Regions from separate parts of the Streptomyces sp. NPDC001663 genome, predicted to be linked through region 3. Evidence: riboswitches for the same ligand, from Rfam matches in the RefSeq annotation. Region 3 holds a riboswitch; each other region holds the start of a gene.
What was found. Region 3 has a riboswitch for S-adenosylmethionine ahead of ACFY1L_RS46530 (ABC transporter substrate-binding protein). Riboswitches for the same ligand answer to the same signal wherever they lie in the genome.
Positions count from the first base shown of each region.

Region 1 (9,403 bases), on a different contig from region 3:
CGCGCAGCCGCTCCAGCTCGGCCCGGCTCTCCTCGTCGGCGCGCTCGGCATCGGCCCGCTGGGCCTCCTCGCCGGCCGCGGTCACGAGCTTCACCCAGCCCGTGGGGCGCAGAACATAGGCCGCGGCCGCCACGTCGAGCGGATCCGCGGCCGGGGGCGGCGAGCCGGAGTCGAGGGCGCCGGCGAGCTCCGACTGGGCCTCTCTGAGCTTCTCCCCGATGCGCTGCCTGAACAGCGGATCGGTCTCCAGCGCGGCCGCCATGGCGTTACCGGCGAACTTGGCCCGACGGTTCGGGGCGAACCGGGCGTACTGCCTGAGCTGGGCGGGCAGTTCGGCGACGGTCAGCCCGCCGAACCCGTCCGAGACGATCTGTACGACTCTGCGGCGCACTCCGTCGGGCAGCGGACGGTCGAGCACCTCGGCGGCGCCGTCGCCCGGCCCCCCGCCTGTGGTCTCCACCATCCGTCACACCCCAATACCTGTGGGGCCGCTCCGCTCAGGAGTCGGCGCCCGGCCTGTCCACGAGTTCCACCTGATCCACGGCGTTGCACCAGCGGCAGCGCACCGACTCGATGGTCTCACTGACCACCTCGCGCTCCTCGACCTTCGGCTCGCCGGCCAGATCGAGATGGATGTACTCGACGACCTTCGACGAGCGGGTCACGTCGAAGCGCGTGAGGTTGCCGCAGAGGGTGCAGCGCCACCGCGTCGTGGCGGTCGGGAGGGGAACCGTCATCGTGACCGTGCTCTTTCCTTCTAGTGTCCGTGACGCGCCAGCTTCCCTGGGCGTGTGGCTCGTAACCCTACGGCCTGGCGGGGACTCGCCGCCCGTCCGTCCACGGCGGCGAGGCGGTCTGTGCGAGTGCGTCCCGTTACGTCATGCTCTGTGTTCATGATCAGCAACTGGAGCGGGACGGTCGGCAGAACTTTCAGGACGCCCCGCAGGCCGTCCGCACCGGTGACGTACGGCCTGATCGCCCTGTGCTGCCTGATCTTCCTGGCCGGCCCGGCAGCGGGCCTCAATCCGGCCTACGGCTCCGGCGACGCGCTGCTCGCCGCCCAGCGCGCCTATTTCCACCGTTGGGGCGTGGTCCCGGCCGAGCTGTTCGAGGGCTCCCCCAGGGCCGCCCTGACCCCGGCCACGGCCCTGTTCGTCCACGGCAGCTGGGTACACCTGCTCGGCAACATGCTCTTCCTCTACGTCTTCGGGGTGATGACCGAGGAACGGATGGGCCGCGTGCAGTTCACGCTCTTCTACGTCGGCTGCGGCTATCTCGCGCTGCTGGGGTACGCAGCGGCCAACGCCGCGTCCGAGCAGTCCCTGGTGGGCGCGTCGGGGGCGATCTCCGGGGTCCTCGGTGCGTTTCTGTACCTGTTCCCCGGCGCCAGGGTGACCAGTCTCCTGCCGTTCCTCTTCTTCCTCCCGCTGCGCTTCCCGGCCTGGGTGGTCCTGCCGTTCTGGGCGGCCCTGCAGTGGCTGGCGGCGCAGCGGGCGGCACAGGGGCCGGGGGTGGCGTATCTGGCGCACCTGGTGGGCTTCGGGCTGGGCTTCACCTTCGCCTGGGTGCGCTTCGGCCGTACGACTAGAGTGAAGTCCGCCCCAGCTCCGGCCCCCGAGGGAGAGAACCAGCCGTGATCACCGCGATCGTCCTCATCAAGACCAGCGTGGACCGGATCCCCGAGATCGCGGAACGGATCGCTGCGCTGGAGTCGGTGAGCGAGGTCTTTTCCGTCACCGGTACGTACGACCTGATCGCCATGGTGCGTGTGAAGCAGCACGAGGATCTGGCGGAGGTCATTCCGGGCAGCATCAGCAAGATCCCAGGCGTGGAGGCGACGGACACGCACGTGGCGTTCCGTACGTACTCGCAGCACGACCTGGAGGCGGCGTTCGCGATCGGTCTGGACGGCTAGGCGCCGATGTCGAGGGCGGCGACTCCCTCGGCGGTCGCCACGTAGGCGCGTGTGCCGTGGAGTACGGGGCTGTGGACGCCGCCGTCCGGCTCGGGGTCGCCGAAGGACAGTTTCCGGCGCTGCTTGCCGTTGCGGTCCACCGCGTACAGGGCGCCGCCCAGACAGACGTAGACGGTGTTCCCGACGACCGTGGGGTCGCTGTGGTCCGATCCGTCTCCCGAGCCGTCGAAGGTCCACCGCGTCTTCCCGTCCGAGGGGTCGAGTGCCGCGAGCCGGCCCTGGTCGGTGGTGACCGCGAGGTCGCCGAGGCGTACGGAGGTGAAGTACCGTCCGCCGCCCGCTTCGTCGTTGCCGGTGCTCCACACGGTCGTACCGCTGAGGTTGATGCCGTGCAGGGGGTAGTCACCGCTGGATCCCACCAGCAGCCTGCGCCCGACCAGTGTGGGCCGCCCGGTGTCGCCCCCGGTCGGGGCCGACCAGCGCAGATTCCCGTCCTTCACGTCGAGCGCGTTCACGACGTCCCCGAAGGTGCCGACGTAGGCCACACCGCCCGCCACCGTCGGCTCGCTGGTGGGCCCGAAGACGGTCTGCTGGTACCAGGCGACGTCGCCGGCGGCTGTGTAGGCCCGTACGCCACCCGCGTCCGCCGTGCCGCTCGCGACCAGCACCAGGTCACCGGCGGCCACGGGGAACTGACTGCCGACGGGTCCGGCGATCTTCTTCGTCCAGCGGATCCGCCCGTCCGGCCCGACCGCGCACAGCTTCGACGCCCCCTCGCCCTCGTTCTCCAGCAGGCAGTAGGCCCCGTCGGCGGTGGCCAGCGGCGGCATCACCGGCCCGCCCAGATCGGTGGCCCACAGCTTCTTCCCGGCGGGGGACACGGCGTGCAGCGCGCCGTCCGCGCCCCCGACGTACAGGATGTCGCCGGCGGGTGACAGCGCGACGCACGCCCCGTGCCGCCCGCCCGCCCGGCCGCCGAGCCCGCCGACGCCGTACGTCCAGCTCACCCCCGGGGGCAGGGTCCCGGTCGCCGACCGGGACGTGGACACGGACACCTCGGGCGACACCCCGGAGCCCTCCGCCCGGTCCCCGCCGTCCCGGTCCCGCAGCCACAGCCACCCACCGGTCCCGGCTCCCGCAGCGACCACGCCCCCGCCCACCAGCACCCTCAACAACCCCCGGCGGGAAGGACGTCCGACGCCCGCGGCGGCGCTGTCGGTCACGTCCATGACGGTCATCGGGGCCACACCATCGGCCCGGCTCACCCGCCCACCGACCGCCGCGGACCCGACCGGCACATCCGGCGCATCCATCCGAGCAACGCGCTCGCGAGGGTTCTCCGGCCCACCGGCCGCGGCGTCCGTCGTCCCCGGCGGAGCCACGCCGTCGGCCCGGCTCAGCCGCCCACCGGCCGCCTCGGCCCGGATCTCCGCGTCCGGCGACGCCGTCATCGGGTCCGCACCGCCCGGGTTCCCCCGCCCACCGGCCGCGGCGTCCAGGTTCTCCCGCCCACCGGCCGCGGCATCCGTCGTCCCCGGCGGAGCTACGTCGTCGACCTGGTTCTCCCCCTCCCCGGTCAGCGCGGGGCGGGCCGTCGCATCGGTGACGGTCATCGGAGCGACGTACTCGACCCGGCTCTCGCGCTCGCCCGAGTCCCGTTCCGGAAGCCAACGGTCGGCTTCCGGAACGGGATCGGGCGTGGTCGCCGCCCGGGTCGCGTACCAGCCCGGCCGCAGGCCTTCGCGCAGGGATTCGGCGGTGTGACCGGCGGCCTCGACCACCCGGGCCGGAGTCGGCCGGTCGGCGGGTTGCTCGCGCAGGCAGGCCTCCACCAGCTCGCGCAGGCCGTCGGGCACTCCGGAGAGATCGAAGTCGCGGGTCAGGATGCGGAGCAGGATCACCGAGTCCTGGCCCTCACCGAAGGGCTCCCGGCCGGCGGCGGCATGGGCGAGGACCGCGCCCAGGGAGAAGACGTCGCTGGGCGGGCCGACCTCGGCGCCGTTGCGGATCTGCTCCGGCGAGACGTACCCCACCGAGCCGACGACCGCGCCGGTGTTGGTCAGCGCGGTCGCCTCCAGGGCTCGTACGATCCCGAAGTCGATGACTCTCGGGCCGTCCGGCGAGAGCAGGATGTTGGAGGGCTTCAGGTCCCGGTGGACCATCCCCTTGGCGTGGATCGCGGTGAGCGCCTCGCCGAGGGCGCCCGCCAGGAGCCGTACCGCCTGCTCGGGCAGCGCGCCGTGGTCGAGGACGGCGTCGCGCAGATTCGGCCCCTCGACGAACTCCGTGGCCATCCACGGCCGTTCGGCCTCGGTGTCCGCGTCCACCACCCGGGCGGTGTAGGTGCCCGTCCCGCCGATGGTCTGCGCGGCCCGTACCTCCTGACGGAACCGGGCCCGGAAGGTGCGGTCCTCCGCGTGTTCGGCCCGCACCACCTTCACGGCCAGCCGTGGACCCCCGCGGCCCTCCGCGAGGTACACCTCGCCCATCCCGCCCGCGCCGAGTCTGCCCAGCACCTCGTACGGCCCGATCCACCGCGGATCGTTCGCGCGCAGCGCCTCCACCCGTGCTCCCCCCGTCCAGCGTCCGGCTGACGAAGGGGAGCGTATACGTCAGACGACGTACGTCGGGTCAGACCGCCGGCACGCAGCGGCCGTCCTCGGTCCGGTACTGCCACTTCGCGCCAATCGTCACCAGCTCCTTGACTGCGGTGACGAAGCGCTCGACGTGCTCGTCGGGGGTGCCGGCGCCGAAGCTGACGCGGATCGCGTTGAGGGACTTCTCGCCCGGGGCGGCCTCGGGGGCGCCGCACTCGCCCTGGGTCTGCGGGTCGCTGCCCAGGAGGGTGCGGACCAGCGGGTGGGCGCAGAAGAGGCCGTCGCGGACGCCGATGCCGTACTCGGCGGAGAGGGCGGCGGCGAAGTGGGAGCTGTTCCAGCCCTCGACGACGAAGGAGATCACGCCGACCCGCGGGGCGTCGTCGCCGAAGAGGGAGAGGATCCGGATCTCCGGGACCTCGGCCAGGCCCGCCCGCACCTTCTCGATCAGGTACTGCTCGCGGGCGACCAGGGTGTCGAAGCCGGCCTCGGTCAGCGCCTTGCAGGCCGACGCGATGGAGTAGGCGCCGATCACGTTCGGCGAGCCCGCCTCGTGCCGGGCGGCGCTGTCGTGCCACTCCACGTCCACGCCGCCGTCCTCGCGCCGGGTGACCTTGCGGCTGGCGCCGCCGCCCGCGAGGTAGGGGTCGGCCGCCTGCAGCCAGTCGGCGCGGCCGGCCAGGACGCCGGAGCCGAAGGGCGCGTACAGCTTGTGGCCGGAGAAGGCGACCCAATCGACGTCGAGGTCCTGGACGGAGAGCGGGTGGTGCGGGGCCAGTTGGGCGGCGTCCAGAACGATGCGGGCGCCGTGCGCGTGGGCCGCGGCGGCGAGTTCGCGGACCGGCCACAGCTCGCCGGTGACGTTCGAGGCGCCGGTGACGCAGACCAGGGCCGGGCCGAACGGGTCGCGGTCGGCGAGGGCGCGCTCCAGGGTCTCGACGGCCTGCTGCGGAGTGCGCGGGGCGTTGAGGTAGGTGACCCGGGCGTCCTTCCAGGGCAGCAGCGAGGCGTGGTGCTCGGTCTCGAAGACGAAGACCTGGCAGTCGGCGGGGAGCGCGGCGGCGAGGAGGTTCAGGGAGTCCGTGGTCGAGCGGGTGAAGATCAGCTGGTCGTCGGCGCGGCAGTCCAGGAACTCGGCGACCGTCCTGCGGGCGTTCTCGAACAGGTCGGTGGAGAGCTGCGAGAGGTAGCCGGCGCCGCGGTGGACGCTGCCGTAGTACGGGGCGTAGGCCGCCACGTCGTCCCAGACGCGCTGCAGGGCCGGGGCGCTGGCCGCGTAGTCGAGCGCGGCGTAGGTGACTTCGCCGCCCGTGACGAGCGGGACGGTGACATCCCTGCCCAGAACGGGCAGCGGAGCACAAATGGCGGTGGCGGCGGCAGCGGTGGAGACAGACATGGCGAACTCCTGTGAGGGGTAAGCGGAATCGCCGTACCGGACGGTGCGTCGACGGCACGGGAGAAGGTGAAAGGGGTATGCGGAGGCGGGGCTCGACGCCCTATCGCATTCGCTTGCTCACAGAAGACTCCCTCGAACGACCAGGACCCCTGGTTTCGAGAGGGGCCCGCGCTTGCCGTAGACCTCGCTGCCTACGGCCTGGTCTTCACCCGGGGCACCCCGCCACGGACGGAGGGTTGCCGGACAGTCGGCCGGGGCCTCATGACTGTCACTCATGACCTGGAAAGGAACGTACGTGAAGTGATCGCGGTCCCGCAACCCGTGTCCGAATTACGGGACCGCAGCGCCTGTCGGCTACTTGTTGCTGGCCGCCACCCAGCGCTCCAGCACCCGCTTCGCCGACCCGGAGTCGATCGACTCCGCCGCCTTCTCCATGCCGGCGCGGATCTGCTCGGCCAGGGTGCCGGGGCCCGGGTCGAGGGCCACCAGGGCCGCCGCCGAGTTCAGGAGTACGGCGTCGCGGACGGGGCCCTTCTCGCCGTCCAGGAGGCGGCGGGCGACCTCGGCGTTGTACGCCGGGTCGGCACCCCGCAGCGCCTCCACCGGGACCAGCTCGATGCCCACGTCCCGCGGGTCGAACGACTCCTCGGTGACCTTGCCGTCGCGGACGATCCACACCCGGGAGGTGGACGTGGTCGTCAGCTCGTCGAAGCCGTCGTCACCGCGGAAGACCAGGGAGGAGTTGCCGCGCTCGGCGAGGACGCCGGCGATGAGCGGCGCCAGACGCGGGTCGGCGACACCCACCGCCTGGGCCTTCACCTTGGCCGGGTTGGTCAGCGGGCCCAGGGCGTTGAAGGTCGTCCGGATGCCCAACTGCCCACGGGCGGCGGCCACATGACGCAGCGCCGGGTGGAACTTGACGGCGAAGCAGAAGGTGATCCCGGCTTCCTCGGCGACCTCCGCCACCCGCTTCGGCGTCAGCTCCAGATTGACGCCCAGCTTCTCCAGGACGTCCGAGGCACCCGAAGCCGAGGAAGCGGCCCGGTTGCCGTGCTTGACGACCTTCGCGCCCGTGCCGGCGATGACGATCGACGACATCGTGGAGATGTTCACCGTCTTCGCGCCGTCGCCACCCGTCCCGACGATGTCCACGGTCCGTCCGGGCACCTCGATCACGTTCGCGTGCTCGTACATCGTCCGGACCAGGCCGGTGATCTCCTCGACGGTCTCGCCCTTGGCCCGCAGGGCCACCGCGAACCCGGCGATCTGGGCGTCGGTCGCCTCGCCGCGCATGATCAGGTCCATCGCCCAGGCGGTGTCGTCGGCGGTGAGGTCGTGGCCGTCCAGCAGGCCGTTCAGCAGCCTGGGCCAGGAACGGCCCGCCGCGGTGTCGCCTCCAGCGGGGGTCACAGCGCTCATACGGCCGCTCCTGGGTGTCGTAGAGGAAAGTGCGCATCCCACATGCGCATCCCCACCCTATCCAGCTCAGGGGCATGGAGAAGGGCCCCGTCCGAACACCGGACGGGGCCCTTCTGGTGCGCGTGGCGAGCGCAGCGATCAGTGGTGGCCGTGGCCGCTCGTGATCTCCTTGTACTCCTCGACGGTCGGCTTCGGGATCTGGGACTCCTCGCCGTAGTACGCCTCGCTGAGCTTGGCGCGCAGCTTCTCGGCGCCCTTCACCTTGCGCTCGACGCCGTTCTCGTCGACCGTCGGGCCGATCTCGAGCGGCTTGTACTGCTCGTGCGCCGTGAGGGTGTGCAGCGCGTCCTGGCTGAGCGGCTCGTGCACCTCGATGAACTCACCGTGCGGCAGGCGCTTGATGATGCCCGACTCGCGGCCGTGCAGCACCTTGTCCTTGTCCCGGCGCTGCAGGCCGAGGCAGATCCGCTTGGTGGCGATGAACGTGAGCACCGGCACGATGAAGAACGCGCAGCGGACGAACCAGGTGATCGAGTTGATCGACAGGTGGAAGTGGGTCGCCCAGAGGTCGTTGCCACCACCGACGAGCAGCACGAAGTACCAGGAGATCCACGCCGCACCGAAGGCGGTACGCGTCGGGGCGTTGCGCGGGCGGTCCAGGATGTGGTGCTCGCGCCGGTCGCCGGTGACCCAGGACTCGATGAACGGGTAGACCGCGATCGAGACCAGGACCAGCGGGAAGATCACCAGCGGGATGAACACACCCAGGACGAGCGTGTGGCCCCACAGGTTGATCTCCCAGCCCGGCATGACACGGATCAGGCCCTCGGAGAAGCCCATGTACCAGTCGGGCTGGGCGCCGGTCGACACCTGGTCCGGACGGTAGGGGCCCATGGCCCAGATCGGGTTGATCGAGGCGATCGCCGCGATGGCCGCGATGACACCGAAGACCAGGAAGAAGAAGCCGCCGGCCTTCGCCATGTACACCGGCAGCAGGGGCATGCCGACGACGTTGTTGTTCGTCTTTCCGGGGCCCGCGAACTGCGTGTGCTTGTGGTAGAAGACCAGGATCAGGTGGCCGACCACCAGGCCGAGCATGATGCCCGGCAGCAGCAGGATGTGGATCGAGTAGAAGCGGGCCACGAAGTCGCCGCCCGGGAACTCTCCGCCGAAGAGGAAGAACGACAGGTACGTGCCGACGATCGGCACGGACAGGACCGCGCCCTCCATGAAGCGGACACCGGTGCCGGAGAGCAGGTCGTCCGGGAGCGAGTAACCGGTGAAGCCGGTGAACATGCCCAGGACGAACAGCAGGAAGCCGAACAGCCAGTTGACCTCACGCGGCTTGCGGAACGCACCCGTGAAGAACACGCGCATCATGTGCACGAACATGCCGGCGAGGAAGATCAGCGCCGCCCAGTGGTGGATCTGCCGGATCAGCAGACCACCGCGCACATCGAAGGAGATGTGCATGGTCGAGTTGAACGCCTCGGACATCAGCTGTCCCTGCAGCGGGACGTAGCTGCCGTGGTACTCCACCTCGTTCATCGACGGGTGGAAGAACAGCGTCAGGTACACACCCGTGAGGATGATGATGATGAAGCTGTAGAGGCAGACCTCGCCCAACATGAACGACCAGTGGTCGGGGAAGATCTTGCGCATGTTGGACTTGGCCAGGGAGTAGATCCCCAGTCGGCCGTCGGCCCAGTCGGCGACGCGCTCGCCGGCGGGCGCCTTGCCGCGGCGTGCGGCATTGTTCCCGTTGGTCTCGTTGGTGCTCATCCGCGCTCCCAGAATGCAGGACCGACGGGCTCTTCGAAGTCGCCGAGCGCCTCGAGGTAGCCCTCGTCGTTCACGCTGATGCGCAGCTGCGGCAGAGCGTGACCGGCGGGGCCGAAGATCACTCGGGCACCGTCGGAGAGGTCGAAGGTGGACTGGTGGCAGGGGCACAGCACGTGGTGCGTCTGCTGCTCGTACAGGGAGATCGGGCAACCGACGTGGGTGCAGATCTTCGAGTACGCGACGATGCCCTCGTACGACCACTCGAGCTCGCGCTTGTCCTTGATGTTGTCCGGC
Region 1 covers NZ_JBIAUR010000008.1:254,066-263,468, forward strand. Annotated here, with positions in the region: gene ACFY1L_RS26335 (NYN domain-containing protein) at 1-463, opposite strand, end outside; gene ACFY1L_RS26340 (hypothetical protein) at 498-737, opposite strand; gene ACFY1L_RS26345 (rhomboid family intramembrane serine protease) at 894-1,637, shown strand; gene ACFY1L_RS26350 (Lrp/AsnC family transcriptional regulator) at 1,634-1,915, shown strand; gene ACFY1L_RS26355 (PQQ-binding-like beta-propeller repeat protein) at 1,912-4,479, opposite strand; gene ACFY1L_RS26360 (aminotransferase class V-fold PLP-dependent enzyme) at 4,547-5,908, opposite strand; SAM riboswitch class IV at 6,072-6,188, opposite strand; gene trpD (anthranilate phosphoribosyltransferase) at 6,263-7,327, opposite strand; gene ACFY1L_RS26370 (cytochrome bc complex cytochrome b subunit) at 7,466-9,109, opposite strand; gene ACFY1L_RS26375 (Rieske 2Fe-2S domain-containing protein) at 9,106-9,403, opposite strand, start outside.
Region 1: it holds a riboswitch for S-adenosylmethionine, as region 3 does, so the genes downstream of both, ACFY1L_RS26360 (aminotransferase class V-fold PLP-dependent enzyme) here and ACFY1L_RS46530 (ABC transporter substrate-binding protein) in region 3, are expected to answer to the same signal.

Region 2 (9,403 bases), on a different contig from region 3:
TGACGTTGAACAGGTCCCGCTGGGCGGCGCCGTTGCCCTTGCCGATGATCAGGTCGAGGCGCCCGTTGGACAGATGGTCGAGGGTCGCGTAGTCCTCGTACGCCCGGACCGGGTCGAGGAGGCTGAGCGTCGTCACGGCGGTGAACAGCCGGATCCGCTTGGTCAGCGCGGCCACGTGGCTCAGTACGACGGTCGGGGACGAGGAGATGAACGGCCGCTCGTGCCGCTCTCCCACGCCGAAGCCGTCGAAGCCCAACTCCTCGGCGAGCAGGGCGTTGTCGAGGACCTCGCGGAACCGGTCGTGCGTCGGCTTCTGGACACCGGTGATCGGGTCCGGGCGGTGCACGATCAGGGTGATCGCGAGGAACTTCACGACGCCGCCCGCTGGTCGTCGCCCACGTGGTCCGGGTGGGCGAGGCCCAGGTGGTCACGGAGGGTCGGGCCCTCGTACTCCGTGCGGAACACGCCCTGTTCCTGCAGCAGCGGGACGACCTTGTCGGCGAAGACGTCGAGGCCGCTGGGGGTGATGTGCGGGACGAGGATGAAGCCGTCGCTGGCGTCGGCCTGGACGTACTCGTTGATGGTCCTGGCGACCGTCTCCGGGGAGCCGATGAAGTTCTGGCGGTTGCCGGTCTCGATGACCAGGTCGCGGATGGACCAGTTGTTGGCGGCGGCGAGTTCGCGCCACTCGCGGGCGGTGGCCAGCGGGTCGCGGTACATGCGCACCTGGGCGCGGCCCTTGGCGATGTGGTTGTCGCTGACGTCCGGGTCGACGTCGGGCAGCGGACCTTCGGGGTCGTAGCCGGACAGGTCCCGGTTCCAGACGAACTCCAGGTGCTTGATGGCGGTGGCCCCGCTGACCTGCTGGCGGCGCACCTCCTTGGCCAGTTCCTCGGCCTCCGCGTCGGTGTCGCCCAGGATGAAGCTCGCGGCGGGCAGGATCAGCAACTGGTCGTGCCGGCGGCCGTACTTGGCGAGGCGGTTCTTGACGTCGGTGTAGAAGGCCCGGCCGCCGTCCAGGGTGGCGTACCGGCTGAAGATGGCGTCGGCGCTCGATGCGGCGAACTCGCGGCCCTCGTCGGAGTCGCCGGCCTGGAAGATGACCGGGCGGCCCTGCGGGGAGCGCGGGACGTTGAACTGGCCGTGGATGTCGAAGTGTTGGCCGGTGTGCACGAAGGAGCCGGCCTTGGCGTCCCGCAGGAAGGTGCCGGTCGCCTGGTCGGCCACGATCTCGTCGCCGTGCCAGGAGTCGAAGAGCTCGTTCGTCGTGGCCAGGAACTCCTTGGCGCGGGAGTAGCGCTCGTCCTGCGGGAGGAAGCCGCCGCGGCGGAAGTTCTCGCCGGTGAAGGCGTCCCAGGAGGTGACGACGTTCCAGGCGGAGCGGCCGCCGGAGAGGTGGTCGAGGCTGGCGAACTGGCGGGCCACCTCGTAGGGCTCGTTGAAGGTGGAGTTGATGGTGCCGGTCAGGCCGAGGTGCTCGGTCACGGCGGCGAGCGCAGCGAGGATCGTGAAGGTGTCGGGGCGCCCGACGACGTCCAAGTCGTAGATCTTCCCGCCCTGTTCGCGCAGCCTGAGGCCCTCGGCGAGGAACAGGAAGTCGAACTTGGCGCGTTCGGCGGTCTGCGCGAAGTGGACGAAGGAGCTGAACTCGATGTGGCTGCCGGCCTTCGGGTCGCTCCACACGGTGGTGTTGTTGACGCCCGGGAAGTGCGCGGCCAGATGGATCTGCTTCAGTGGCTTGCTCATGTCGGTGCGGTCCTTCCGGCTCAGGCGGTGGCGGCGGCGTAGCGGTTGGCGGGGCGGGTCAGGCCCAGCAGGCCGCGCAGGGTGTCGGCCTCGTAGGCGGTGCGGAAGGCGCCCCGGCGCTGGAGTTCGGGGACCAGGCCCTGGGTGATGGCGGGCAGGTCGTGCCCGGCGACGGCGGGCCGCAGCCGGAAGCCGCTCAGTCCGGCCTCCCCGAACTCCTGCAGCAGATCGGCGAGTTGGGCGGGCGTACCGGCGAAGATGCGTGCATCGCTGGTGTACGGCTCTCCCGCGAGGGCGTCGAGGCGTGCACGCCGGTCCTCTGCGGCGCTCTGCTCGTCGTCCAGGAAGACCACCAGGTCACCGAAGACGTGCAGGAGTTCACCCGCTCGCCCGGCCGTCTCCTGCTCGGCGCGGATCTCGGTGACGATCGCGCGCGCCTGCTCCGTGTCGTGCGGGGTGACGTAGCCGACGTCGGCCTGGCGGGCCACCAGCCGGTACGGGACGGTCTGGTGGGCGAGGGAGGTGACGAGGGGCTGGCCCTGCGGCGGGCGCGGGGTGATGGAGGGGCCCTTGACGCTGAAGTGCCGGCCCTCGAAGTCGATGTAGTGCAGCTTGTCGCGGTCGATGAAGCGGCCGGTGGCGACGTCCCGGATCTCGGCGTCGTCCTCCCAGCTGTCCCAGAGCCGACGCAGGACCTCGACGTAGTCGGCGACCTCGTCGAAGTGCTCGGTGAGCCGTTCCTGCCCGGCGGGGCTCTGGAGTTCCTCGATGCTGATCGGCGGGAAGGTGCGGCGGCCGAAGTGGTCTGCCTCGTGCGGGCGGGCGGAGATCTGCACCCGCAGGCCCGCGCGGCCGGTGCTCACGTAGTCGAGGGTGGCGATCGCCTTGGAGATGTGGAACGGCTCCGTGTGGGTGGTGATCACGGTCGGCACGAGACCTATGTGCCGGGTCAGGGGTGCGATGCGGGATGCGATCAGTACGGCGTCCAGGCGGCCGCGGACCTGGTCGGTACGGCCGTCCAACTCGCCGTAGTGCGAGGACTGCAGGCCGAGCCCGTCCTCGAGAGTGACGAAGTCGAGCAGCCCACGCTCGGCCTCGGCGACCTGGTCGGCCCAGTATCCGGCGGTGAACAGGTCCCGGGGGCGGGCGACCTGCTCGCGCCAGGAGGCGGGGTGCCAGCCGGTGCCGTCGAGGGCGACGGCAAGGTGCAGATGGGAAGCGGGAGTTGAGGACACGTGGGTGCCTTCCTGGAGGTCCGTACGAGATCACCGGCCCGCGGAAGTGGGGCTGACGGCGGCTGAGGAAACGGGGTCAGGAGCAACAGAGGGCGCCGGCCACGCGCTGGAGGTCGATGTGGGGCCGGGTGTGGAGGCGGACGGCACGGAGTACACGTGTCATGTGTCCGACCTCCGCTCGATACATCGCCTTCGACAAGGACAACGGCACGGCTATGCCGTTTCTTCCAGGACGGCGGCTCCGGTTGGCCGTACGAGCGAGAAGACCGTACGGCGGCGCAGGGTGAAGCCGATCGACTCGTACAGCCGGATCGCGTTCGCGTTGGTGGCCCTGGCGTGCAGGAAAGGGCGTTCGCCGCGCTCCTTGATGCCGGCCGCGACCGCTCGGACCAGCCGGGTGGCCAGGCCCCGGCCCCGGTGATCCGGGTCGGTGCACACCGCGCTGATCTCGGTCCAGCCGGGCGGGTGGAGGCGTTCGCCGGCCAGGGCGATCAGGCGGCCGTGGTGGCGGAGGCCGAGGTAGGTGCCCATCTCGACGGTGCGGGGCAGGTAGGGGCCCGGTTCGGTGCGGGCGACGAGATCGAGGATCTCGGGTACGTCGTCGGGGCCGAGCCGTACGGCCTCGGGGTCGGGCTCCGCGTGCAGACCGGTGTCGACGAGCTGGACGCCCTGGCCGGTGCGGAGGACCTCCCAGCCGGCCGGGGCCCGGGTCACGCCGCGCACGGATGCGGTGCCGCCGGGGCCGACGAGGGTGGCCAGGTCGTCCCACGCGCGCGGGTCGTCGAGGTCGGAGACCGCGTAGAAGGGCGCCACGTCGGCCGGGTAACGGACGGCGCGGCCGACACGTTCGGCGAAGTGGGCGTGCGGGCCGGTGAGGGCGGCCCAGGCGGGGTTGTCCAGGATGTGGGAGGAGGTGGCTTCGATGCTGACGGTGGACATCGGGAGGCGGCTCCGGTGCTGGTGGCACGAGGTGGGGACCCCGCCGTGAGGCGGCGGCGGGGTCCCCGGCAGAGGGCTGTCAGGAGTTGTCGAGCGGCAGCCCGGGCGGGTTGACCTCGGACTTGGCCACGGACTCGTTGGCGAGGTTCCAGGCCTTCAGCCACTTCGCGTACTGGCCGTTCTTGATCAGGTAGTTGATCGCGTCGGCGACCGGCTTGGCCAGACCGCTGTCCTTCTTGGCGGTGGCCGCGATAAGGCCCTGCAGCGAGGCGCCGGCGCCCGAGTAAGTGCCCGCGTTGCGCGTCGGGTTGGGCGTGTTCGCGGACTGGGTGATGTGGTACGCGATACCGGGGTTGGGGCCGAAGAAGGCGTCGATCTTGCCGCTGTTGAGTGCCAGGTAGGTGCCGTTGCGGTCCGGGTAGTACTTGACGGTGAGCTTCTTGCCCTCGCTCTCGAGCTTCTTCTTCCACTCCAGGAGGATCTTCTCCTGGTTGGTGCCGGCGCCCACGGAGACGGTCTTGCCGGCGAGGCTCTCGTAATTGCCGTCGAAGTTCCACTTGCTGGACTTGAGCACCTCGAAGCCGAGGTTGTCCTTGCGGTAGGAGGCGAACTCGTACTTCTTCTTGCGCTCCTCGGTGTCGGTGACGTTCGAGAAGGCCACGTTCACCTTGCCGCTGTCGATGCCGACGAAGAGGTTCTCCCAGGTGAAGTTCTTCAGCTCGGGCTTCAGGCCGAGAACGGCGGCGACCAGGCGGCCGAAGTCGGGCTCGGCGCCGGTCAGGGACTTCTGGTCGCTGCCGACGTAGGCCAGCGGTGCGAAACCGGAGGGCAGGGCGCCGATGCCGATCACCAGCTTGCCGCTGCTCTTCACGGACTTGGGCAGTTCGGCACTGATCGACTTCACTTCGGCGACCTTGAGGGTGGTCTCCTTGGCGGCACCGTTCGAGAGCTGTCCGACGGTCACGCTCCCGGAGGCGGCGGCGTCGGTGCTGGTGGCGGCGTCGCTGTCACCACCGCAGGCGGCGAGCCCGGTGGCGAGGGTGGCGACGGCGGTCGCCGCGGTGATGCCGCGTATCAGGCTGCGTCGGGTGAAGTGGGTAGACATGGCCGTTCCTTGTCGCTGGGAGAGGGTGATGCGGGCGGTGGCGTGGGGGGAGGTCGTGGGCGCGCCGTGGGGTCGCGACGGGGGTGCGGCGGGTCAGAGGACCTTGCTCAGGAAGTCCCTGGTCCGCTCGTGCTGTGGCTTGTCGAGGACCTCGGAGGGCGGGCCCTGCTCGACAATCCTTCCGCCGTCGATGAAGACGACCCGGTCGGCGATCTCGCGGGCGAAGCCGATCTCGTGGGTGACGATGACGAGGGTGGTGCCGCTGGTCGCCAAGTCCTTGATGACGGCGAGGACTTCACCGACGAGTTCGGGGTCGAGGGCGGAGGTCGGCTCGTCGAAGAGGATGACACCGGGGCGCAGGGCGAGGGCGCGGGCGATGGCCACGCGCTGCTGCTGGCCGCCGGAGAGCTGCCGCGGGTAGGCGCCGGTCTTGTCGGCGAGCCCGACCCGGCCGAGCAGCCCGCGGGCGAGTTCCTGGGCTTCGGGCTTGCCGAGCCTCCCGGTGGCGACCGGGGCGGCGGCCACGTTGTCCAGGACCGTCAGGTGCGGGAAGAGGTTGAAGTTCTGGAAGACGAAACCGATCCGGCCGCGCTGGGTCAGGATGGCCCGCTCGCTCAGCTCCTTCAGCCGCTCGCCGTGCCGCTTCACACCGATCAGCTCGCCGTTGATGCTGACGTGGCCGATCTCCGGCTTCTCCAGGTGGTTGATGACCCGCAGCAGGGTGGACTTGCCGGAGCCGGACGGGCCGAGGATCACGGTCACCTCGCCCGGCCGCACCGTCAGGTCGACGCCGTTCAGCACCCGGTGGGCGCCGTACCACTTATGCACGTCGTGCACCTCGACGGTGGCCGCCTCGACATCCGCCAGGGGCTCGAGGGTCTTCGCGGTCATACGGCGGCCTCCCGGCGGATGCGGGCTCGCAGGTCGGTGAGACCGGTGCGGAGCTTCTGCAACGGCGTCGGCGGGAGGGTGCGGGTGGCGCCCCGGGCGAAGTACCGCTCGACGTAGAACTGGATGACGGAGACGACGCTCGTCAGGATCAGGTACCAGACGGTGGCGACCAGCAGCAGCGGCACGATGTCGCCGGGGTAGGTGGCGCCCATGGACTGCGCGGTGCCGAAGAGGTCGAGCAGCGAGACGTAGAACACCAGTGAGGTGCTCTTGATCAGGCCGATCAGCTGGTTGACGTAGTTCGGGGTGATCGACCTCAGCGCCTGCGGGAAGACGATCTTCGTGAACTGGTAGCTCCTCGGCAGGCCGAGCGCCGATGCGGCCTCGTGCTGCCCCTGGTCGACGGAGAGGATGCCGCCGCGGACGACTTCGGCGGCGTAGGCAGCCTCGTTGAGGCTGAGGCCGATGACGGCGATGACCATGTCGGTGGCGAGCTTCGACTCGTCGAAGGAGAAGAAGGCCGGCCCGAAGGGGACGCCGACGCTCAACGTCTTGTACAGGGCACTGAAGTTGTAGAGGAAGAGCAGCACCACGATCAGCGGGATGGAGCGCAGCGCCCAGATGTACGTCCAGCTGACGGCACGCAGCACCGGGCTCTTCGACAGCCGGGCCAGGGCGAGGACGATGCCGCCGAGGAGGCCCAACACGGCGCTGTAGGCCGTCACTTCGAGGGTGATCAGCAGGCCGTCGACGATGTTCGGCCGCAGGAACCAGTACCCGAAGCGGTCCCACTGGTAGAAGGGGTTGGTCGTCAGGCCGTGCACGAACTGGGCCACGAGGACCAGCACGACGGCGGTGGCGATCCAGCGCCCCGGCCTGCGCAGCGGCAGAACTCGCTGTGCGGCGAGGGGTTTTGACGGGGCGTCGGCGGGCGGCGCCTCGGGGGCGGTGACGGTGACGCCTGGGGGTTCACTCATGGTGGGCTCCGGCTGAGTCGGTCACCCCGGACCGCGAAGACCGCACGCCACGACAGGACGCAGCGCACTGGAATGCACGGGACCGGGGGCTGGGCGGACGACGACACGCCGTGCGGGCGGGTGTTCGTCGGGGTGCGGAGGCTGAGGAGAGGTGTCAGCCCCGGCAACGGGCACAGCCCGGTGCGGTACACAGTGCGCTGTTCACGCGGAGCAGATCGACGGCACGGTTGGCGGCGAACAGGTTCAGCAGGTTCGCGTACGGCTGTACGCAGCCCTGAGGGCGGCGTGCGGCCGTCCTGGGAGCTGCGTACATGGTGTCACCGTCACTGTTCTGGCCCGTGGGCCTCGCGCTTACCGAAACGTCATCCGGTCCGGTCGTCACCTGGGGCACCCCACCGCGGAGCGAGGGTTGCCGGTCAGCTAGCCAGGGCTTGTCGCTGACGCTCATGACCGTTCTGAGCCGTAATTAAGACAACTGGCCGAACGGATGTCAACGCCGGTCCACTGTGTGGAACGACTCAGGGCCTGTTGACCTGCGGTCCGGTCCCGTTTCCGTCGGAGACATGGGCCGCCCAGTCCAGGATCTGGACAGCGGCGCCGGCGGCCTCCAGGCCCTGACAACGGTCGTGGTGGCGCCGGGCGATGCCGTCCAGGTCGAGATGCCTGCCGAAGGCCGGGTGGGCGGCCAGTCGGCGGGCGTAGGCCCACAGCACCGGATGGTCGGCGATGCGCTGCACCGCGCCGGCGTCCAGGTGGTTGCGGTGGACGGTGTCGAGTTGGACCAGTGCGACCCACAACTCAACGTCCGCGGCGGTGACTTCGTCGCGGATCATGTATGTGCGGCCGACCAGCCACCGCTCCAGCGCGCCCAGCGTCTCGAGCAGTGTCTCAAGCGCCGCCGCGCGCTCCGACTGCTCGCCGCCGGCCGATCCGGCGCTCTGCGCGGCCTGTTCGATGCCCTGCGCGCACATCCGCTCCACGGCCTCGATCTCCGACTCCGCGCCGCACGGGTACGGCGAGGGGCGGTCGCCGCCGAAGCGGCGGGCGAGGTCGCGCATGATGTCCGGGGCGTGCGTGCTGACGATGCGTCCGGACCAGTCGTCGCTGAGCACCGGCGCGACGGCCGGACCGGAGTACCGGTGGGCGCTCGCCTCGTACAGCGGCCGCAGGGCCGAGTGGCCGCCCTCCGGACAGTCGGGGACGGCGGGCAGGAAGGTCGCCGGACAGGCGGCGTCCAGGCCCAGCAGGCTGTGGGTGACGGCGATGCGCAGGCCGTCGGGACACGCGGTGGACAGATGGAGTCGGTAGCGGCCGGGTACGGCGTAGTGGCCACTGCGCGCGTCCCTGCCGATGCGACCGCGGAAGGCGGGCGCGGGCCGGTCGGACGCGTGGGCGGCCAGCGGTGTGACGGTCATGACTCTCCCCGGGAGCGGGCGCGGACGTACGCGCGGCGGAAGCGACGTCGGGCGAGGGAGCAGGGCTCACCTGTGCGCGCAGGTGGGGACGACTCCCCCAGGGGGACGCCGTCGGCGCGGGATGGGCGCGGCTCAGCCCTGGAGCCTGATCGCACTGCAGACGCGCTGCAGGTCGATGTGACGGCGGGAGGTGAGAAGGAGAGGCGAACGGCTCACTCGGACGGTGACCGGTTCCAGGCGCCTCATGTTTCCCTACCTATTCACTAGGATTCCCCTCTGGAGTGTCGATCGAGGCGGAGGCGGCGTCAAGAGGGCCGTCCCGCATCGCGGACAGTGGGCCGGACACCGGCTCACTCCAACCGTCCGGACACCGGCATCCCGGACCCCAGCCGCCACATGATTCCCCGGTGCAACCATTCGCGGTCGGAGGCTGTCTGTTGTTGAGGAACTCGCGTTCCCCCGCAGTTCGTCCGACCGACGCCGATGCTTCACCTCAGAGGACCCCCATGCCCCAGAGCTCTACCGGCCTTCGTCCGCTCCGACAGACCGCCGGCGCCCTCGGTGCCGCCGCCTTGCTGGCGCTGGGCGCCGCGCCGGCCGTCGCCGATGACGACACCGGAGCCGTGCTGACTCTGAGCAACATCGCGCCGATCGACGGGGTGAAGCCCGGCAGCACCTTCGACGTGCCGGCCGCCTTCACCAACAGCGGCAACGGCTCGGTCGACAAGGTCTACCTGTCGTACTCCGTCACCCGCGGACTGAGCCACACCGATCTGCCCTCCAACTGCCTTCGCTACGAGGTCGGTTCCTTCGACGAGGCGCCCAGCAAGTCGTACGCGGTCTGCGAGTTCGACCAGACCGTCGAACCCGGCGCCGTCTACGCACCCGAGAAGGCCCTGACGCTGAAGGCACTCGACCGCGCGCTGTACGACAGGCTTCGGGTGGTGGTCGACACCACCGACCCCGCCCCCACGGACGGCGCTTCCGAGCCCGTCCGCGGAACCGGCCCCGTGGTCAAACTGGTCAAGCAGCCCGACGCCACCCCGGCCGACCCCGGCTACAGCCAGCACCCCGACTGGGACGCGGTCGACGTCA
Region 2 covers NZ_JBIAUR010000001.1:237,807-247,209, forward strand. Annotated here, with positions in the region: gene ACFY1L_RS01125 (LLM class flavin-dependent oxidoreductase) at 1-373, opposite strand, end outside; gene ACFY1L_RS01130 (NtaA/DmoA family FMN-dependent monooxygenase) at 370-1,746, opposite strand; gene ACFY1L_RS01135 (LLM class flavin-dependent oxidoreductase) at 1,767-2,981, opposite strand; gene ACFY1L_RS01140 (putative leader peptide) at 3,058-3,168, opposite strand; gene ACFY1L_RS01145 (GNAT family N-acetyltransferase) at 3,195-3,920, opposite strand; gene ACFY1L_RS01150 (ABC transporter substrate-binding protein) at 4,000-5,025, opposite strand; gene ACFY1L_RS01155 (amino acid ABC transporter ATP-binding protein) at 5,119-5,916, opposite strand; gene ACFY1L_RS01160 (amino acid ABC transporter permease) at 5,913-6,893, opposite strand; SAM riboswitch class IV at 7,236-7,345, opposite strand; gene ACFY1L_RS01165 (glutathione S-transferase C-terminal domain-containing protein) at 7,412-8,308, opposite strand; gene ACFY1L_RS01170 (putative leader peptide) at 8,441-8,554, opposite strand; gene ACFY1L_RS01175 (hypothetical protein) at 8,815-9,403, shown strand, end outside.
Region 2: it holds a riboswitch for S-adenosylmethionine, as region 3 does, so the genes downstream of both, ACFY1L_RS01160 (amino acid ABC transporter permease) here and ACFY1L_RS46530 (ABC transporter substrate-binding protein) in region 3, are expected to answer to the same signal.

Region 3 (9,403 bases):
CGGCGGCCAGCAGTTCCCGCGTGTACGGGTGAGTGGGCGCCGCGAACAGCTCGTGGACCGGGGCCTGTTCCACGACCTCGCCCTCGCTCATCACCGCGACCCGGTCCGCGAGGTCGGCGACCACGCCCATGTTGTGGGTGATGAGCAGGACGGCGGCGCCGAAGTCGGTGCGGCAGCGGTGCAGGAGTTCCAGGATCTCCGCCTGGACGGTGACGTCCAGGGCCGTGGTGGGCTCGTCGGCCACGATGAGTCTGGTGCCGAGGGCCAGGGCCATGGCGATGACGGCGCGCTGCTTCTGGCCGCCGGAGAGCTGGTGCGGGTAGTGGTCGACGCGGGTGGCCGGGTCCGGGATGCCGACCTTGTCGAGCCATTCGACGGCCAGGGCTCGGCGTTCGGCCTTGCTGCCGCCATGGCCGTGGGCGCGCAGGCCCTCCGTGAGCTGCCAGCCGATGGTGAAGACCGGGTTCAGCGCGGTGGACGGCTCCTGGAACACCATGGCGGCGTGTGTGCCACGCAGTTCGCGGAGCCTCGCGGGAGGCGCGGTGAGGACATCCTCGGCCGGGTCGGCGGTGCCGTCGCCGAGCAGGACCCGGCCGCGGGCGGTCGCGGTGGCGGGCAGCAGTCCCAGGACCGACCTGGCGGTCACGGTCTTGCCGCTGCCGCTCTCGCCGACCAGGGCCAGCACCTCTCCCGGTGCGACGGACAGGCTCACCCCCTTCACAGCGGAGGCCGTTCCGGCGTCCGTGGCGAAGGTGACGTGCAGGTCCTCGATGCGCAGGAGGTCAGTCATCGTCCGTGCCTTCCTCCGTGGTGGTCGGGGTGGCGCGCCGCCGCAGCCGCGGGTCGGCCAGATCGGTCAGGCTCTCGCCGAGCAGGGTGGTGCCGAGCACAGTGAGCACGATGGCAAGGCCTGGCGGGATCGCGGTCCACCACAGGCCCGAAGTGACGTCCGCGACCGACCGGTTGAGGTCGTAGCCCCACTCGGCGGCCGAGTTGGGCTCGATGCCGAAGCCGAGGAAGCCAAGCCCGGCGAGGGTGAGGATCGACTCCGACGCGTTGATGGTGAAGATCAGCGGCAGGGTGCGGACCGAGTTGCGCAGCACGTGCCGGAACATGATCCGCCAGGTCCCGGTGCCGATCACGCGGGCCGCGTCCACGAAGGGCTCCGCCTTCACGCGGATCACCTCGGCCCGTACGACACGGAAATACTGCGGCACGAAGGAGACGGCGACCGAGCACGCCGCCGCGCCGAGACCGCCGACGAGGCTCGACTGTCCGCCGCTGATCACGATGGACATGACGATGGCGAGCAGCAGCGGCGGGAACGCGTAGAGCGCGTCGGCGAGGCCCACGAGGAGACGGTCGAGACGGCCGCCGAGGTAGCCGGAGGCCAGGCCGAGGACCGTACCCGGCACCACCGAGAGCAGCAGCGCGGCCAGGATGATCTCCAGCGCGGTGCGGGCTCCCCACACCGTGCGGGACAGCACGTCGTATCCGGCGATGGTGGTGCCCAGCGGATGCGCGCCGCTCGGGTGCTGCTGCGAGCCGAACAGCCCTCCGGCATCACGGAGTTGCGCGTAGCCGTACGGTGCGACCAACGGCCCGGCCAGGGCGGTGAGCAGGAACAGTCCCGTCAGGACCAGCCCGGTGAGCAGCATGGCCCGTTGCACACCCGCGCTCGCGCGCAGGGGCAGCGGCAGCCGTCGTAGAAGAACCTGCGCCACGGCTCAGTACCTCACTCGGGGGTCGATCAGGGCCGCGACGACGTCGACGAGGAAGTTCGTCACCGCCACGACGACGGCGAACAAGGCCACGATGCCCTGCACCGCCGGGAAGTCACGGACCGTCAGGTAGTGGGCGAGTTCGTACCCGAGGCCCTTCCACTCGAAGGTTGTCTCCGTCAGCACCGCTCCGCCGAGGAGACCCGCGACCTGGAGGCCGAGGACGGTGACGACGGGGATCAGCGCGGGCCGGGTGGCGTGCCGGGTGACCAGGCGGAAGGGTGCGACGCCACGGGAGCGCGCGGCCTCGACGTAGTCGGCGTTCAGTGTGCCGATCAGGTTCGTGCGGACCAGGCGCAGAAGAATGCCCGCGACGAGCAATCCCAGTGCCAGGCCCGGCAGTACGGCGTGTTTCAGGACATCGGCCACCGCCGCCCCGCTACCGCTGCGCAGGGCGTCGACGAAGTAGAGCCCCGTCGTGCTGGTCTGGTCCTGGAGGAAGAGCTGGACGTCGGTGCTCGCCCGGCCCGAGGCGGGCAGCCAGCCGAGCTGGATGGCGAGAACCAGCTTCAGCAACAGGCCGACGAAGAACACGGGGGTGGCGTAGGTGAGGACGGCGAACAGCCGCAGGGCCGCGTCGGGCGCGCGGTCCCGGTACGAGGCCGCCACCATGCCCAGCGGGACGCCCACGATCAGGGCCACGAGCAGGGCGTAGAAGGCGAGTTCTACGGTGGCGGCGCCATACGTGCCCAGCACGTGGGTCACCGGCTGGTTGTCGGTGACCGTGTGGCCGAAGTCCCCGGTGGCCAGGGACTTCAGATAGTCCAGGTACTGGGTGAACAACGGCCGGTCGTAGCCCGCCTGGTGCAGCTTGGCCTGAAGCTGGTCCGGGGTGAGCCGGTCGCCGAAGGCGGCGCTGATCGGGTCGCCGGTGGCGCGCATCAGGAAGAAGACCAGGCTGACCAGGATGAACACGGTGGGGATGATGAGGAGGAAGCGGATCACCAGGTAGCGGGCGAGTCCGTACCCGGCGGCGCCGTCGACCGGAGCGGTGACGGCGCCAGGGGTGTCCTGGGTCAGGGCGCTCACTTCTTCGAGAGCCCCGCCCAGCGGAACTGGTACGCGCTGTTCAGCTCGTCCGGCACTCCGCTGACGTCGGTACGGGTGACGATCGCCGTGGACCCCTGCAGCAGCGGCAGCACCGGCACCTGCGCGGCGGCCTTGTCCTGCGCCTGCTTGAGCAGTTCGGTCCGCTGGGCCGCGTCGGTCTCGGTCTCCTCCTGCTTGATCAGCGCGCGGACGGCGGGGTCGTCGTAGCCGTTGGCGACCCAGCTGTTGGACGCGTAGAAGGGCGAGAGGTAGTTGTCCGCGTCGAGGTAGTCGGCGTACCAGCCGAGCTGGTAGAGCGGGTACAGGTGCTTGATGCGGTCCTTGCCGTACTGGGTCCACTCGGTCGACTGCAGGTTCACCTTGAACAGGCCGGTGGCCTCCAGCTGGGTCTTGATCAGCGCGTACTCGTCCGCCGAGGACGAGCCGTAGTGGTCGCTGTTGTACTGGAGGTTGAGGGTGACCGGGGTGCTCACCTTCGCCGCCTTCAGCTTCGCAGCGGCCGCCGCTTTGTCGGGGCCGCCCTTCTTGTCGCCGTAGAGGGACTTGAAGGAGGGGGCGGCGCCGGTGAGGCCGTCGGGCACGGTGCTGTAGAGCGGCTGGTAGCTCTTCTTGTAGACCTGCTGGGCGAGTTGGGCCCGGTCGACGGAGTCGGCGACCGCCTGCCGCACGGCCAGCGCCTTCGCCTTGTCGGCGTTCTTCGTCTTCGTGCCGTATGGCTGGGTGGTGAAGTCGAAGACGATGTAGCGGATGCCGTTGCCGGAACCGGTGTGGACCTTGATGTCCTTCTTCTTGGCCAGGTCGTCGAGGTCGGCGGTGGTGAGGGTGCGGTAGACGGCGTCGATGCTGCCCTGCTGGACGTCGAGCTTCAGATTGCTGGCGTCCGTGTAGTACTTGAGCTGGACGTTCTTGGTCTTCGGGGTGCCTTGCTGGCCCTGGTAGGCGCTGTTGGCGGTGAAGGAGACCAGCGAGTTCTTGTCGTAACTCGTGACGCCGTACGGTCCGCTCCAGGGCTTGCCCGCGACGATCGACTTGTCGTCGAGGATCTTGTCGGCCGGGAAGAGCTGCTCGTCTACGATGTAGCCGGCCGCCGTGGACAACACCTGTGGGAACAGCGTGTCGTTGGCCGACTTGAGGGTGAAGACGACGGTGGTCGGGGTCGGGGCGGCGACCGAGGCGAGGTTGTACAGGAGCGACGACGGGCCGTTCTCGTCGGCGATCTTCAGCGTGCGATCGAAGCTGAACTTGACGTCGGAGGACGTCAGTTGGTGCCCGTTGGCGAACTTCAGACCCTTCTTGAGTGTGACCGTGTACTCCTTGGGCCCGGTCAGCTTGATGCCCGTGGCCAGATCCGGGGAAGCCTCCGTGGAGCCGTTCTTCACGCTGAGCAGGGTCGAATACACCTCGCTCTCGATGGTGCCGGAACCCGCGTCCCAGGCGCCCGCCGGGTCAAGGCTGGTCACCTGGTCCGTCGTGCCGATGGTCAGTGCCTTGGTGGGGGCCGCGTCACCGCCGTCCTTGGTGCTGGTGCAGCCGGTCAGGGCCACCACGAACGCCGTGCCGAGGGAAAGGGCGCCGAGGCCGGAGCGGAGCGGTCTCGGCGGGATGTGCTGTGCCATGGCTGGTCTCTGCTTCCGCATGGGTGGGTACGCGAAGCAGCCGCGCCGGGCCGGCCCTGCCGGACGGCGTGCGGTGTCGCGTGGAAGGTGAAGGAAAAGGGGAGTTGCCGCAGCGTCGGCACGCGTGCGGCCGACGGCTCAGTCAGTTCTGACAGAGACAGCTGCAGACCAGCAGCAGATCCACATGGCGTCGGGAGCACAGCACGAGGCCACTTGCCACGCCGTCCTCCTGGGGGTGTCGTCGGCTCACGGGCCGAAGGAAACGCACTTGCAGAACAGGGAAATCCGCCGAGCCTTCACCTGGGGCACCCCGCTGCGTCGAGGGTTGCCGTCCGGCCAGCCAGGGCTTGATCACCGGAACTCGTAGCTCGCGCTCACCGTAGATCGACAATTCTCTCGGCGTCAAGAGTTCGCCCTGGCGGGATGAGCTGCGCAGGCGCGACCGTTGCTGCCCTCCTGTGCTCAGATCGTTCCCCACACCGCCACCTCTTGGCCTCCACAGCCGCCTGCTTGTCCTGCTCACACATAGCCGCAACGCGGTCGAGGTATGAGGGGACCGCCGCCCCTGTGCCCATCCGGTGACCACTCTGGCTGAGCAGTCACGCGGGAGTTGGCTTGCGAACCAGTTCGTAGGCGAAGCTGACCATTTCGGTGAGGCGGCCACCGGCCGCGTGGCGGCTGAGTTCGGCGGTGAGGTCGGCGTCGAACTCGGCAGCGCGATACGCGAGCACCGAAGGCGGCAGGAACGATGTCGACCGGACGTACCCGGCGAGTTCACGGATCGTCCAGTGGTGCTCGACAGAGAACTCGTGGCGCCCGGAGAGCTCGAACCCGGCACGGGACAATACTTCGCGGTCAGGGTCTTGCTGCCGTGCCCGCTCCCAACCGGGCGGAACGCGGCCGGACGCGCCGAGGGCGTCCTGCCATTTGCGCAGCATGCTGTCGAGCGCCCGCTGCCAGGCCTGGGGGCCTGTCCATGGGCCTGTCGACCAGCACAGCGCGAGGTAGCCGCCGGGCTTGAGCCAGGCGTAGGCACGCTGGGCAACCGGAGCGCGGCCGAGCCGGTGGAAGGCATTGCCGATGACGATCAGTTCGAAGCTGTCCGGCTCCGCGCGCAACTCCTCGGCGCTGGCAGTGATCGTCCGGATGTGGGCTGCGCCGGCGGCGATCGCCTTGGCGCGGACCACCTCGGTCATGTCGGGTTCGGCGTCCACGGCCCATACCTCAGTGAACCGGTCGCGCAGGGGGAAAGCGAGCTGGCCGGTGCCGCATGCAAGGTCGAGCAGGCGTCCGTGCCCCGACAAAGCTGCCAGGCGTGCGAGGTTGGTGATCATGGCCTCGGGATAGGGGAGCCGGAACCGGTCGTAGTAACCAGCGGTACCGCGGTACAGATCGGGCTCGAAGCTCACCTCGTTGACCATGTGTCACCATCGCACGAATTCAAGCCCCGTCGGGCCGGGTCACACATCTGAGTCCCAGCCGCTGCTCACGGGCGCCCGGCCGCCATCACGCCAGCGGGAAACCAACCCCTTCGATCCTCTTCAGCCAAACTCAGCTCGACACTTCGAACTTGACGGAGAACACGTCGCCGACGAGCGTTGCCACGCCGTCCAGCCCGGCGAGCCGGGCCAGCCCACTTCGTCCCCGTTCTCCGGGCGCAGTCCGTTGAGACGGAAGCGACGGTCGTTTCCCGTCATGTGCGCTGTTGCTCCGAAAGCGTCTTGGTGAAGTGGGTGACGGGGCGCTCCACCTGTTCGCCGTCGAGGGTGATGTCGACCGCCTCGTTGTAGAAGGCGAGGAGCCCCTGGATGGCGCCGACCGCGGGCAGCGGGTCGGGGTAACTCCAGACGAGGTGGGGCGGGACGTCGGCCTCACCGCGCCACGACCAGTACTCGGCGGTGCCCTTGTAAGGGCAGCCGGTGTGGTGGTCGGTGGCTTCGAAAAGGTCGAGGCGGACGTCCTCGCGCGGGATGTAGTAGCGGGTGGGCAGGCCGGTCTCGAAGAGCAGGACCGGGCGTCGGGTGTCCGCAACGACCGTGCCGTCGATCTCGACCACGAGGTGACGGCTGCTGGGGATGGCGTCTACCCGCTTGTGCGGGTCACGGGGGTGGATGAAGATCTCTTCCTCCTCCTCATACCAGTGGTCCAGTCCCCGCCCGACGCGCCGGAACCACTCGAAGGCGATGTGGCCGGCCAGGTCGGCGGCCGGGAAGGTCCAGGCGGCGTTCTCCAGCAACTCGCCCTCGACTTCGACGTCGTAGAAGATCTGCGATCCGGTGTGCGTGCCGGTGGGCGGGTTCTTCGCGGGGCGAAGGAGCTCCTCGCGTATCTCCGCACGCGGGAACGCGTACAGCGGGACGGGAACACCCGGCTCCCAGACAAGGACGGGGTGTCGGCTGTCGACGACCGTCACCTCGCCCTTGCGGCCGCGCACCCAGCGCTCGCTCGGCTCCCACAGAAGCCCCTCGGGGGTGGTCCGTACGGCCTGCGCGGTGGGGAATGCGGTCATGAGCGGTTCTCCTTCGGCTGGTTCACGCGGTGACTTCGGCGACGTAGGGGCGATTCTCCCGCCAGGCCGCGAGCTGCTCGGGGCGGCCGAACACCCGCAGGTACTCCTCGACGTTGCCGCTGGCCCGCTCCCACACCGAGACGGGTTCGAAGTCGGAGCCGTCCGGGTCGGCGAAGGCCGGCAGCGGTTCCACGACCGTGTCCAGGCTCGGGTGGACGAACACCGCGGACGAACGGCGCGTCACTGAGCCGCCGGCCACCACACGGTGCCGTCCGGGGCGCAGCCTGCCCTCCGTCCAGTTGGTCAACAGGGTGCCGGTGAACACCTGGAGGGCGTCCGGCCTGATCGGTACGGGGATCCAGGTGCCGTCGGCGCGCTGGCCCTGCAGGCCGGCGTAGTCGCCCTCCTGGTGGAGCACGGTGATCGCGGAACTGTCGGCGTGTTCCAGGAGGAGGAGCTTCTCCTCGTCCGATGCGCCTTCGTGCGGCCACTTCGGGTAGTTGTTGACGACCAGTGTCGTGTAGACGTCGTCGCCGAGCGGGAAGGTCTCGGCGGGCACGTCCAGCACGCGCGCGTACAGGCCGAGGACGCGACGCGCGACGTCCACGAACGCGTCGTGGTAGCGGTGTGTCGCGGTACGCAGGCCGGGCTCCTGCGGCGGCCACACGTTGGCGTGTGCGTAGAGGGTGGCGTGTTCCGGGGAGAGCCCGGCGGCCTCGGCCGCGTCCGTGTCGTCGTACTGGGCGATGCTGAAGCGTTCGAGTTCCAGGCGCCCGAAGTCGTCGGGCCACTGCCGCCAGCCGCGGTAGGGGTGTCCGGTGGGGCTGGCCAGCTGCTCCTTCTGCTCGCGGGGCAGGTCGAGGACGCGGCGGAAGCCGTCGTTGAACCCGGCGATCACCTCGGTGGGGACCCCATGGTTGACGACCTGGATGATGCCGATGGTCTCTGCGGCGCGGCGCACGGTGGCCAGCAGGTCCTCGGGGGCGTCGTCGGCGAGGGCGGCGGCGAGGTCGATGACGGGGATGTCGTCCGACATGGCGGGTGCTCCTTCGGTCGTGGGTTCAGTGAGTCAGGGGGCGCAGCACGTCCGCGAGGGCCTGCGGTTGCGCGTGGACGGTGAGGATGTCGCCCTCGGGTATCTGGGCGCGGAAGCGGTCGAGGGACACCGCGTCCAGCGGGCCGCCCTCGGTGCGGATCAGCAACGGGGCGGGGACGGCGGCGAGTTGTTCCCACAGCGTCTCGTCGTCGAGGGCGGTGTGCGCGTCGGGCGGCAGGCTGCCGAGGTGGTGGCGCCAGGACCAGGTGCCGTCAGCGGCCTGCTCGGTCTCCAGGTCGGCCGTGCGGGCGGCGTCGGTCGCACCACGCTCCTCCAGCCAGGCCGCCGCCTCGTCGCGGGTGGTGTACTCGGGGCTGGGTGTCGGCCACAGCCGCAGGCCCGGTGACAGCGTGCCGGGCAGCGCGTCGACGAGGACGAGGCGTCCGGCGCTGTGCGGGAACTTGGCCTTCAGCGCGATCGCGGCCAGCGCACCGAACCCGAGCCCTACGACGGGCACGCCACCGGGCGCGAAGGAGCGGATCGTCTCCTCCAAGGCCGCGGCCAGCCGGCGCGGACGGTAGTCACCCCGGCTGCGCCTGCTGGAGCGGCCGTGTCCGGGCAGGTCCAGGGCGACGGCGGGCCGGTCGAGGGCCAGCAGGACGTCGTCCCAGGCGCGGGCGCTGGAACCGGCGTCGTGGAGCAGGACGACGGTGGGCCTGTGCGTGTGCCAGAAGACGCCGCCGATGTGGCCGCCGGTGGCCACGGTCACCCAACGGCGCTGGATGACGGGGGCGTTCGGCAGGTCGGCGAATTCCTCGGCGGCGGTACTCGTGGTCGCGGTCGTGGGCATGAGGGCTCCCGGTGCTCGGGTGGGTTGTGGGGTCACAGGGGATCGGCCACGCCGAGCGTCGCGGTGGCGGGGATCCCGGCGGGCAGGTCGGAGGGGTCCAGGTGGCAACGCACGACGTGTCCGGCTCCCAGGTCCCGTTGTGGCGGCGGCACGTCCTCGCACAGGCCGGCGATCCGCCGCGCGCAACGGTCGGCGAAGCGGCAGCCGTTCGGTCGTACCCGGGCGTTCCCCGGTGTCGCCGCGGCCGGGGGGCTGGTCGCCACGGGACGTGCAGCGGCCTCGACGAGCAGGGCCGTGTAGGGGTGCGAGGGCCCGCGCAGCACGTCGGCCGCGGGTCCCTCCTCGACGATCACGCCCCGGTACATCACCGCGATCCGGTCGGCGAGATAGCCGACGACCGCCAGATCGTGCGAGATGAAGAGGTACGACGTCCCCGTGCGGTCCCGCTGGTCGGCCAGCACCTCCAGCACCGCCGCCTGCACACTGACGTCCAGGGCGGACACGGGCTCGTCGCAGATCACCAGGTCGGGACGGCCCGCGAAGCTGCGGGCGATCGAGACG
Region 3 covers NZ_JBIAUR010000021.1:72,141-81,543, forward strand. Annotated here, with positions in the region: gene ACFY1L_RS46515 (dipeptide ABC transporter ATP-binding protein) at 1-790, opposite strand, end outside; gene ACFY1L_RS46520 (ABC transporter permease) at 783-1,724, opposite strand; gene ACFY1L_RS46525 (ABC transporter permease) at 1,728-2,810, opposite strand; gene ACFY1L_RS46530 (ABC transporter substrate-binding protein) at 2,807-4,447, opposite strand; SAM riboswitch class IV at 4,707-4,816, opposite strand; gene ACFY1L_RS46535 (class I SAM-dependent DNA methyltransferase) at 5,047-5,868, opposite strand; gene ACFY1L_RS46540 (DUF427 domain-containing protein) at 6,141-6,956, opposite strand; gene ACFY1L_RS46545 (2-oxoglutarate and iron-dependent oxygenase domain-containing protein) at 6,979-7,992, opposite strand; gene ACFY1L_RS46550 (alpha/beta fold hydrolase) at 8,018-8,842, opposite strand; gene ACFY1L_RS46555 (dipeptide ABC transporter ATP-binding protein) at 8,875-9,403, opposite strand, start outside.